Regions from separate parts of the Pseudoalteromonas luteoviolacea genome, predicted to be linked through region 1. Evidence: riboswitches for the same ligand, from Rfam matches in the RefSeq annotation. Region 1 holds a riboswitch; the other holds the start of a gene.
What was found. A riboswitch is a leader RNA that binds a small molecule or an ion and turns the genes downstream of it on or off. The one in region 1 is predicted to bind cyclic di-GMP.
Positions count from the first base shown of each region.

Region 2: another riboswitch for cyclic di-GMP. It lies ahead of S4054249_RS26210 (cellulose binding domain-containing protein); the one in region 1 lies ahead of S4054249_RS23255 (DUF4955 domain-containing protein).

Region 1 is NZ_CP015412.1:646,463-652,377, forward strand. Features, by position in the region: gene S4054249_RS23235 (MipA/OmpV family protein) at 1-560, shown strand, start outside; gene S4054249_RS23240 (DUF3019 domain-containing protein) at 569-937, shown strand; gene S4054249_RS23245 (response regulator transcription factor) at 948-1,640, shown strand; gene S4054249_RS23250 (ATP-binding protein) at 1,671-2,930, shown strand; cyclic di-GMP riboswitch class I at 3,206-3,304, shown strand; gene S4054249_RS23255 (DUF4955 domain-containing protein) at 3,392-5,623, shown strand; gene S4054249_RS26745 (hypothetical protein) at 5,729-5,899, shown strand.
Region 2 is NZ_CP015412.1:95,246-101,160, forward strand. Features, by position in the region: gene S4054249_RS21175 (DUF1592 domain-containing protein) at 1-175, opposite strand, end outside; gene S4054249_RS26210 (cellulose binding domain-containing protein) at 188-1,984, opposite strand; cyclic di-GMP riboswitch class I at 2,214-2,296, opposite strand; gene S4054249_RS21185 (nucleoside hydrolase) at 2,867-3,823, shown strand; gene S4054249_RS21190 (hypothetical protein) at 4,199-5,041, shown strand; gene S4054249_RS21195 (alpha/beta fold hydrolase) at 5,547-5,915, shown strand, end outside.

The DNA of each region.
Region 1 (5,915 bases):
ACAACCTTTATAATTCTAGCGAGTGGGAGATTGATGTTATTTTCTCGGCTGCGCATGCACACATTTCCTACTATGGATATGTATCAAATGCATATGATGAGCGGGATTTGACTGGGTACTTGGGGCTTCGTGCCACTGGTGCCATAGGCAGCTATCAAATTCAAACCATCCTTGCGCCTAAAGCGGATAATAGTGAATATGACGGCGGGGCTTACGCCTCTTTTTGGATTGCGAAATCATGGCAGCATAAAAATTGGCACTTTTATAGCTCGGTCGGCTTTCAGTATCGTAACAGCGCTATGCTTAATTATTATTATGGTGTGCCTTACCACTCAGCAAGAGTAGATCCTTACCAAGCCTCCGGAGGGGTGAACATTAAATTAAAGCTGGGTTTTACTACGCCTGTTGGCAAGCACTGGGTGGTTGATGGCGCCATTGGGCTGACTGATTACGCCACCAGTATAGATGATAGTCCGTATTCGTTAGATGCGCTTAACACCATCTCCAATCGTAGTAGGCTTGGTCGCCATATAAGCGTCACCATGAGTTACGTGTTTTAGGAGGCGAAATGAAAAAATATATTGCTGTTTTTTTTCTTACGCCAGCCCTTGCATTCGCAGCTTCTAACGAGCCACAGTTTATCATTAAGCCTGAGCAATGCGTTGCTCTGGAGCAGGGACAAGAATGCTATGTCGATGTTTCTGTTAGCTGGCAAGTGAACAGTGTCGGTAACTACTGCTTATTTGCTAACGAGCAACAGTTGCATTGCTGGCAAAATGTTGCACATGGAGAATGGCAAAATGAAATTATGATGACGGATAATTTAGCCATCAGCCTAAAAAGTAGCAGTGAAAAAATTATCTTCGCGAAAACAATAGAATACGCTTGGATTTATAAAAAAAGAAAAAGCAAGGCGGTACGATGGAGAATGTTTTAAGGATGTGTAGATGAGCCAGTGTAAGGTTGCTTTAGTAGAAGATGATATCGAGTTGGCCCAGTGGATAGCGGATTATCTCAGAGCAAAACAGTACCATGTTGATGTTTATCACGATGGGTTAGTTGGCTTTGAAGCGATTCAAAAGACCAAGCCCGATCTCATTATTTTAGATGGCATGCTACCCAGTATGGACGGCTTGGATGTATGCAAAGCGCTAAGGCAATTAATGCAAACGCCGATTTTAATGCTGACAGCCAGAGATGAAGAAATTGACGAAATCTTAGGCTTAGAAATGGGTGCTGACGACTATTTAACAAAACCGGTGAGAGGCCGTTTACTGGAAGCCAGAATGCGGACCTTGCTGAGGCGTGCCACAGTGACAACAGAAATTAATGATGAAAAATTAGTGATAGGTGCCCTTGAAGTCGATTTGGGTAATCGACAAGTGCTACTCGGTGGTCAAAATATTCAAGTATCAAGCAATGAGTTTGATGTCTTATGGGTGCTAGCCAAGCATGCCGGTAGCGTCGTAACACGTCAGGATTTAGTGCAGGAGCTGCGAGGCTTTGAGTATGATGGCTTTGATCGCACCATAGATTTACGCGTATCCCGTTTACGAAAAAAGCTCGGTGATAAAGAGGCGCCATACAAAATCGCCACCGTCTGGGGTAAGGGCTATCAGCTTTCGAAGGATACTTGGTAATGTATTTATTTAGAAGGCAGTGTATATAAAATGTGGCGGTTTGTTGTTGCGCTTGTAAGTGTGCTGCTCATTGCAAGCATAGCTCTAGGCCAGGTATTTGATGTCCTTTATTCCTCAGAAGAGTCTGCACAGTCAGATGTATCAGAACAGCTCTCTTTGGCATTGCCATTACTAGAGATGATGGCATCTCAAGAAAGTCAGTTCGTTTTTGACAAACAGCTTCAACAGACAATTTTGGATAATAGCAATACATCTGTGCGCCTTCACGTTATGAATGAGTACCCTTTGCCGATTCAATTACAACAGCAACTTCAAAGACAAGAGCCTGTATTTCTCGAGACGCAGGATCACGTGAAAGTCCACTTGTTGACTAATGAACAGAATATTTTGGTTTATCAGTATGATAAACGGACTGAGCAGGATGATTACCGCCTTTCTTTAACGCTTATTTTTTACCTTCTTCTCGTCATCATTTTAGTGCTTTTCTTAACCCCTTTTGTTCGTCGGCTAATGCATTTAAGCGATACAGCCGCCAAATTTGGTGATGGTCAATTAGATGTCAGGTTGAAGGTGGGCACGCTTTGGTATATCCGAGATATTGAGCAGTCATTTAATCAGATGGCAAACAAGATTAATCTGCTCATGGATGATATTAAATTGCTTGCTGGTGGATTATCCCATGAGTTAAGGACCCCATTGGCCCGAATAAGAATGGGCCTAGATACCATTGTCGAAACACAAGATGAAGCGCTTAGGGCTAAATACGAAGCGCGCGTAAACCAGCAATTAGATGATATGGAAGGCTTGCTGATCCATATGTTGGATTTTGCTAGGTTGCAGCATAGTTTAGATGAGGCCAACCCACAGTCACTTGACTTAGCTGTGGTACTTCGTAACTTAGTTGACGTTTCTTTTGATGGTGCTGTTGAGCTTAATATCACACCGCAACAGGCGTTTATTAGTGTTGATCAACGTTATTTTTCTATGGCTATTTCTAATATTATTGATAATGCATTGAAGTATGGGCATAGCCGCTGTTTAGTGACCTTATATCAAGATAATAGTGAATTTGTAGTTGCAATCAGTGATGATGGAAAAGGGATTGATGTCCGTAAACTGAATGATATTTTCAAACCATTTGTCAGACTCAACCGCCAGCACTGTGCTGGGTTTGGTATTGGTTTAGCATTCAGTGCCAAAATTATCACACGTTACCGAGGACGAGTATCAGCTGGTGCGTGCTCAGAATTAGGAGGCGCTTGTATTACCGTTAGGATCCCAGCCCTTTAAAAAGTGTTTTTACGCTTATTAGTGCAATGCAGTGGCTGCCAATGTAATCGCGATGATCTGCAGCGGCGCTTTCATAGGTCAATTTCCCCTTATTTTGTACACAAAACAGTGCCTAATACGCTGATATTGGTACCTTTAAAAGGGAATATTTTATCTGTAATATAATTTTAATAATTTATAATTCCTGCTTGGACAACGAATTAGGATTTTTGCTCTAATTAATAATTGACCAATTTGGAACCTTCCTATACATTCCTCCTGAAATTTACACAAACTGTAGTTACTGGCAAACTAGGTGAAAGCCTAGGACGCAAAGCTTCCGGTCTAAATGCATTGTATACTCATGCGATGCACACGATAGCGGGGTTGCTTCATAGTTAGGGATACTATGAATATTCAAGAGGGATGTGACTGCCAGATCTACTCAATACCACTACAAACGTAGTTATTTGAGGATAGATATGAAAACATTTTCTAATAAACCATTACTTGTAGCACTATGCGCTGTGACAGGCTGGTTTCCAATGCAGGGTTATGCAAACGATTTTTGGCATAGCTACCTAGAATCTAGATCATCACAATCAGATCTGAGAGATCCAAGCACGCAAATAGCAGATGATCAGATCATCTCTAACTTTTCATACGCAGGCTATCAGTTCTCGAACCAAGCGATCCCGAACGTCAATGAACTGGGTTACCGTATTTTTGATGTAACTGGTTACGGTGCAGATATCGCTCCAGGTCGCTCTGACAAACAAGCAGTACGTGATGCCATTGCGGCAGCTGAAAAGCATATTGATGAAGGTGGTAAAGGCGCAGTTATTTATTTCCCTAACGGTACGTATGACCTGAATACATTGTCTGATGTTGCAGACATAGATAAGTCCGATACTGTTGAAGGTCGTAAGAGCCGTGAAAGCGCAACGATCAAGATATCACGTGGCAACATGATATTGCGTGGTGAGAGTCAGCTCAGTATTTTAAAAATGGACCAGCATTTAGATTTAGTTTATCCAAATAAAATGTGGACAAGTCCTTATCTATTTGAGATTGGTTATAACTACGCTAACCGCGACCCTAAAGTGAAAAGTGTACGCGAGTCGGTAACCTCTCCTAGTAAAGAGCGTTTTATTACTGATATTACTTCTAGCCACCCAAGACAATCTACGCGTTCTGTGCAAGTTCGTGATACATCTTTGCTTAAAGTTGGTCAGTGGGTACAACTGTCTCGCTTTGACCCTCGCACAGAGACGATTGCCAAAGCATTATCACCTTATAAGTTAGATGGTAAGTGGGGGATGATCAAAAAAGGGGTTCGCTCACAAGAGTTTCATCAAATCACTGCCATTGAAGATAATGAAGTGACATTCGCCGCGGTTATCCATCATGATGTTGAAAACGATGGTTACTGGGGTTTGAAACAAGCGCGTCTGGTACAAAATATCGGTGTTGAAAATCTGACGATTCAAGGTAATTGGCATGAAGCATTCAAACACCATAAAAGTGGTGTACATGATGGTGGATGGAGTGCTATCCGTTTCTCTCGTGTTGCACATGCATGGCTTAAAAACGTGGAGTTTATCGACTTAAACCAAGGCGTTTCTGTGGTAAACAGTGCCGCGATGACCTTAAAAGACTTAGCGTTTACTGGTAACCCAGGTCATATCAGCTTAGACATTAATGCATCGACCCATGTTTTGGCACAAAACATTGATGATCAAGCTGAGCACTGGCATGCGGCAGGCTTTTCTCATAAAGCTGCGGGCAACGTAATTTCTGGCTCAACACACTCACCTGATCGCTTTCATAACTTGCATGCCAATATGCCTTACAGCAATTTAATTGAAAACAGTACTGGCGGTTGGAATTATGGCTTTATGGGCGGCTCTGTCGGTGCACAGCCTAACCACCTTAAGCATTTAGTGTTTTGGAACATCACGAATACAGCACAAAACGAGTCAATTGATAAGTGGGCGTTTATGCGCCACGACAGTAAGTATGGTCGTGTGATCATGCCATATGTTGTTGGTTTAAAAGGCGCTGGATTCAATGGCTTTGAGAGTCAGCAAAGATATGACACAAGTTTGGCTGATAAGCCACAAGCACATGTGCAAAGTCACACTGATATCGAAAGTTTATACGCGCAACAGTTACAGCAGCGCCGCTGTGCAAAAAAAGTGACTGGTGACAATTTAATTGGTGCTTGGTCATTGAAAGGCAGTGTATGTGACCTGTCAGGTCAAGGGCAAGATGGCAAAGTGTATGGTGAATATCAAGGTACATTTAACGGCGTTGATCAGCGCATTGAGCTCGGTGACATCGACCAATTCAGCAAAATTGAGCTTGAGTTTAGATACGAGAATTTCAGCACGACTAAAACGGGTTTCATGTTATCGAAAGGCAATTACGGTACACAAAACGCATATTACATCCAAGTAAATAAAGAAGGTGTCATCAGTGCACGTATCAATGGTAAAGGTGTCAACGCAGGTAACTTTGCTGATGGCAAATGGCACAAACTTGAAATGCAGTTAGAGGGTAACGTTTTATCACTGAGCATTGATGGACAGTCAATGGGTAGCAAGAGCATTGTGCTACCAAAGCAAAATGATGTACCACTTAGCATCGGCTCTACACCAAAGAATACATACCCGTTCAAAGGTGAAGTAAGAAACGTTCGCGTATATCGCTAATTTTTACAAGGTGCCTACCAAGCTGGATACAGGCAGTTGGCACCTATTTTCAAGATTTATTTGGCCAGCATAGAAGGCTGACAAAATAGTAGTAAGGTATTAAACATGACAACATTACCTCCATATAAAAAGTATGCAATCGTGGCTTTAGCGTTAGTATTTGGCTGGTTTTCTAGCTTTATGATTAATGGTATTGAAGTAAATGAAACATCTATGTATTGCTTAAAGCTTAAAGATAAAGCAAACATGGATTTATGTAGTAAAGACGCACTATAAATTATGTTGTGAAGCT
Region 2 (5,915 bases), 550 kb from region 1:
TCTCGGTTTTAAAGCCATTGTTCCAATTGTCTGGAATTGTGAAAGAGCACTGTGCAGCGTGAACAAAAGAGGCACTGGTTAGTAGGCTTAAACAGGCAGCGAACTTAGCGATTTTAGGCGTGCACGGCCAATTATCAGTCAAGGTAAAAAAGCGTGTTAAATTATTGCGTTTCATCTTCTCTCCCTCCTATTGCTGCGCTTCAAAAACAAGGTTAAAACTCACGGGCACTGCGTAACTGATCACCGATAAGTTTGCCAATGTTCTGAGTGTTTCAATGCCAGATTCTAAGCCAAAGTCTGTGGCGGTTAGCACAATTGGCGTTAGGCTTTGCACCATAATTTTATTGTTTGCAAGACGTTGAACAACAACATCCGCGTTTACTTCTTTTATAACGCCAGTGAGGTTGAGTGTGGCTGAGATGGATTGCTTTTCCGTGCTACCAATGGGAAGTGCAACGAGTGCGGCATAGTCGATCGCAAGCAAGGCTTCGGCGGTTGGGAATGATTCTGTATCAAATAAAAACTCTTTCATTCTGCCATCTCGGGTGGCATTAGCGGTATTTACACTGCTGAGATCAATAGCCAGTCTTGCTACCCCTTCTGGTGTAATGCTGCCGCTGATGTTGTTAAACGTATGTGATTCTACGAGGTGCTGTTTTTTGGTCGACACGAAGTAAAGGTGAGAGCTTTGAGGGTCTAACACAAATGGTGCACTGATGGGGGGCGCTTCTGGTACTGAAACCTGAATCGTGATTGGGTCACTGATTGTGCTTATAACGCCGTCGTTGACCGTTAATGTGACGGTAAATGTGCCTGCTTCTTCATAAATATAAGCAGGGTTTGGTTCGCTTGAAGTCTGTCCGTTGCCAAAATCCCAGTTAAATGTGAGCGTATCACCGTCTAAATCAGAAGATTCATCACCATTAAAGTTAATCGTTAGTGGGTAGTCACCAGATGTGATAGAGGCTGATGCAATCGCCGAGGGTGCGTGATTAATGCCACCGTCTAACGAACATAAACCGCCAAGGGAAGGCGTTGTTGGTGCGTCATTTTCTTGTGCTTTTTGTGCATTGAAACCAAAATCTAAACTCTGGCCCGGGTTTATGGTGCGATTGTAATTTTCATTGATGATTTCATAAGGGTTATTGCCACTGTGCCTAGCATGCCATACGCCCGTCAATTTGGTGTTGTCGGCGAATGCCATGAGTACTTTCCAGTCAGAGATGGCAATCTCTTCAGTGTTGGTAATGGTGACTTTGCCACGAAACCCAGAGATCCACTCTTGTTCAACTTCAAAAGCACATTGTGCAGATTCAGGTTGAGCTTCACTAATGGTAACTTGTATTGGGGCTGCTGGATAATCATTCGTTCCATCATTGATGGTCAACAAAACAGAGTAGGCCCCAGCTTGCTCAAAAATATGCTGCGGATTTATGTCATTGGAGCTATGTCCATCGCCAAAATCCCAGCGATAACTGACATTATCTGACGGTAAATTTGCCGTTTCGCTGGTAAAGTTGATAGTTGTGGGTGCTGTGCCTTGGTTTTCGGACGCTGATGCCACAACCTTGACGCCATCATTTTGTGCGCTGCCCTCGCAAATACCAAATAATCTTGGTGCATTAGCGACTTGTCCATTACTCTTTTGGACGTTAAAACCAAACGCTTTGGATGAGCCCGGCTGAATAGTGCTATTCCAGTTGAGGTTGCTAAATTGATATGGGCCATTGCCACTCAATTGGGCGCGCCATGCATTATTAATTGATTCGCCTTGGTTAAACTCTAACCCAACTTCCCAGCCGTTTATAACCGAGTTAGTATTGTTATACACGGTGACTTCAGCTGTATAACCACTTTGCCATTCATTTTTCACATTGAATTCGCATTGTGCGGCTGAGCCGTGTATCGAGTGCCCCAAAACCATCAAACAGAGGCCAGTTTTTAAAAAACTGAGCTGCTTGCTATTGTATCTGTGTTGTCTCATGAAAATTCCCCGAAACATTGCCAATTGACATGTTATTCCCTGCTGTTCTTCGCTAAATAGTCGAACGACCAGAGCTCACAGGCGGTAATAACAAACGCAATAATCAGGTATAAGGTAATACCAAAGGTTGGAGTTATGGCATGACATGCCAACGGCGTGAATACCGATAGATCACACAATGCGCATACAAAAAACCGTATGCACATTTTGAGCAATATAAACGTTGGCATTCAGCAACCCCGCTATCTTAGTTTTCACCTTAGACCGGAAGCTTTGCGTCCCTTTTTTTCAAAAGGTTTGCTATTTTAAGCCTGTTAAAGGAACTTAGCTTAAAATCGCCACAACCGCAAAGCGCCAACTGCAACTTTCACAGTATTTGCACATTTCAATTTAAGATGCTTTGTAAAGTCATACAAAAGCCTCAGGTTTTATCTAATAAGTTTTTATAAATTAGTGTCTTGCACTAAAGTAGTATTTTGAGTGCACAATTTGAAATGAGGGGGAACTGCGTATGGATAAAAAGCCTATAGGTACATTCAGAAATGATTCTAAGGTGAGGCTAAGCCATTTATAAGCCACAGTTAGCTTTTGAGATGCTCTTTCATCGTTAACACAAAATGTTCATCAAGTACCACATTTTTAGATCACATTAAATCTCAAGCTCAATTCTGAGAGTATGGCTATATCTTTAAAATCTAGCTGAGATAGTTAATTAAATATGGATCTCAGGAGTGCTTACTGCAGTTGGGTTATCAACACTCTACAGGTAATCGGGGCCAACGAGATTTATTTTCTGGTGTAAACTCGGTTAATTGTTAGTTAAATGCTTACCTGTATTGTATTATGTTTTATTTGTATCGTTCCAAAATTATAGGGAGTGAAATGAAAAAAATAATATTTGATACAGATCCTGGTATTGACGACGCGATGGCATTGCTTTTCGCTCATGCGTGTAAAGATATTGAAGTAGTTGGTATTACCACTACTTTTGGCAATGCAAGCATAGAGAACACAACGCACAATGCGCTTTATTTAAAACAAAAGTTTGGTATGTCTGCTGAGGTTGCTAAAGGGGTTAACATACCGCTAGATCAAGTGAAAACAGAGCCCGCCACCCTCGTACATGGTGAGAATGGGCTGGGAAATATTGAAATACCCAAAGTTATAAACACGCAGATATCACCGCTTATTGCACATGACTACCTTATCGAAACAATTAAAAATCAGCCAGGAGAAATCACGTTAGTTGCAGTGGGTAGACTCACAAATTTAGCTCTGGCAATTCAAAAGTCGCCTGAAATCTGTGGGTTGGTGAAAGAGGTCATTATCATGGGAGGTGCCTTTGGGCACAACGGTCACACAGGCAACCTGACACCATTTGCTGAAGCAAATGTATATGGAGATCCTTTGGCTGCTGATATTGTTATCAATGCGGATTGGCCAGTCACCATGATTGGGTTAGATGTTACACAGCAAACTTTTATGTCAAATGCGTATTTAGAGATAATGCGGACTAGCAGTGTAAAGTATGGTCAATTTATCTATGACATTACACGGTTTTACGCAAATTTCTACAATGATGACCTTGGTTTAGATGGGTTTTATGTACATGACTCTTCGGCAATTATGTACTTGGTTGCACCGGAAATATTTACAACTACGCAAGGGCGTATAAGAGTCATAACTGATGGGCCTGCAAAAGGTCACACTTTGTTTAAAAGTTCAGACCGAGTTTTTCCAATTGATGAGTGGGCTACTAGACCAAAACAAACAATAGCAATTAATGTTGAGCCTCAAGCATTTAATCAACGATATTTCGATACTATTTGTAGCACTTAAGCCTGCTGGTCAGGCATTTAAGAAATAGAGCTGATTACTTCTTTACGATTCATTAAAACTCGTTCTAATTAAGAGCGTTAATGGTAATTAGATTAGATTTAAAAGAGTGCAGGGTGTTAAATTTTTTTTGGCACCCTTAAATAGGAGCTGCTTAGTGAGTTGTAAATTATATAATAAAACGTAAAGAATGTGGTTTGAAAATCTATTTTGCGTAGTTTTTATTAAGTACTAAGAGGTTGGTTTTTATTTGAAAAGGTATTTCTGGATTTTATTTTATTCTTTCAGTGATTTTTTATTTGACATGATATTTTTAATATATATAATCCGTCCCCAGCATAGAGGGGCTATGCTTTTATATATTAAAAAGGACGACACATGCTTAATAAAGCAATTTTCACTTCTGCATTCATTTTTTCTGTTTCAGCTCAAGCTTCAATTTCTACATATAATTTAACTCCTGTTGTTAAATCACCTTTTCCATTAAGCTATTCTGAATCTGATAAAAGTGGTCTGGATGATGCGAATAAAAAACTTGGTTATTTATCTGAGTTTTCTAAAGCATATGTAGATATTTCTAAACATTTTAATTCTGTTGAATCGGTATGTTTTGAAGTGGATACTGCGTATTCGGGTGCAGGCTCTACACCAGGTATGGCCGGTGTATCAATGTATAAATACTTTGTATACAGTGAAACATTCAGAGGTGATAACCGCGCAAGCACAAGCTCAGGTAGCTTAGCAAGGCCTACTTTCTCTCAGTGTTTCAATGAAAGTGAAGGGTTTGCTAAAAGCTTCATTAGAGAGGGAAAAATCGCATTTACACCATTTACAACTGACCCACGTGTAACCATCAGTGATGTACGGATTCAAGTAAGCGGTGTTTCAAAAATCAAAGGTGATTTGATTACTTTGAATGCTCAATTAAATGCGTTGGGAACACACACAGGTGAAGTTTTGACTCATGCAGTTGAGCCAAATATAACCTACTCAGTAAGTATTATTGAAAATAATATGACTTATAATGATAAAGGTGATAAATATCGCTCTGTCGGTTTAAGTTATGTGAATAATCAAGGTCAAAAGGAAATTAGATCTGTTAATGATTATTCATCTGAATATATCGAAACTCAAGGTGAGATCGAATTATTTTTGATTGGCAATGATGCAACTAGTAAAGGTGATGTTTCTATTAATATTAAGAAAGTTAATATTGATTAAAGTGAATTTTTATAGCGTTACTTAGTCTAGAGCTATAAATTTTTATCAATAAAGCTGCCTCTATTTAACTTGGGTTATTTTAGGTGGCTTTTTTAATTTATGTCTTTATATAATTTTCTTGATGTGTATTATATTTTAATTTCTTTATATTTGTATCTGTTTGCAGTGAGCACTTAGCATGATTTGGGGCTAAGGGACATTTTTTGCAGCTAAGTGTGACTTTGATCTACCTCAATTTTCTCAGTTTTAAGTGTATACCTATACAAAGATGGTTCTCTTTTTTAAGCAGTATTACGTTATAGTATTAATGAGCTATTATCATGTAATGAGGTGTTAAATTTTCATGCTTTTTCTTATTTTTTCTGAAAGTTAGAGGTAAAATAGTATACTGAATATTAATTCTCAAAATATCTAGTAAGGAATTATTGTCAGTTATTACTGAGCTCCAAAGTAAAGTCAAAAGGATCTATCAAAAGGCACTCAGCTGAAGGTGTAGGGGAAATGAATGAGCACCAGTGGTTATATCAAAATCGATGATGCATCTATTTACTATCAAATGTCAGGTAACTTAAAAGGTAAGCCACTGGTGTTGTTGCACGGGGGGCTGGGCTCGATGGAAGACCTGACGCCAGTACATAAATATCTCGATGATGAATACTGCTTAATTTGTATTGATTTTAGAGGTCATGGTAAATCAACCTTGGGTAGTACCAAGCTGAGTTATGAGCAATATCAAAATGATGTGCTATCCATATTATCTTTTTTGGGAATATCACAATTTTCATTGTTTGGGTTTAGCGATGGAGGTATTGTAGCCTATCGAATTGCAGCTCAATCTCCTGAAAAAGTAAGCTGCCTTATAACGCTTGGATCT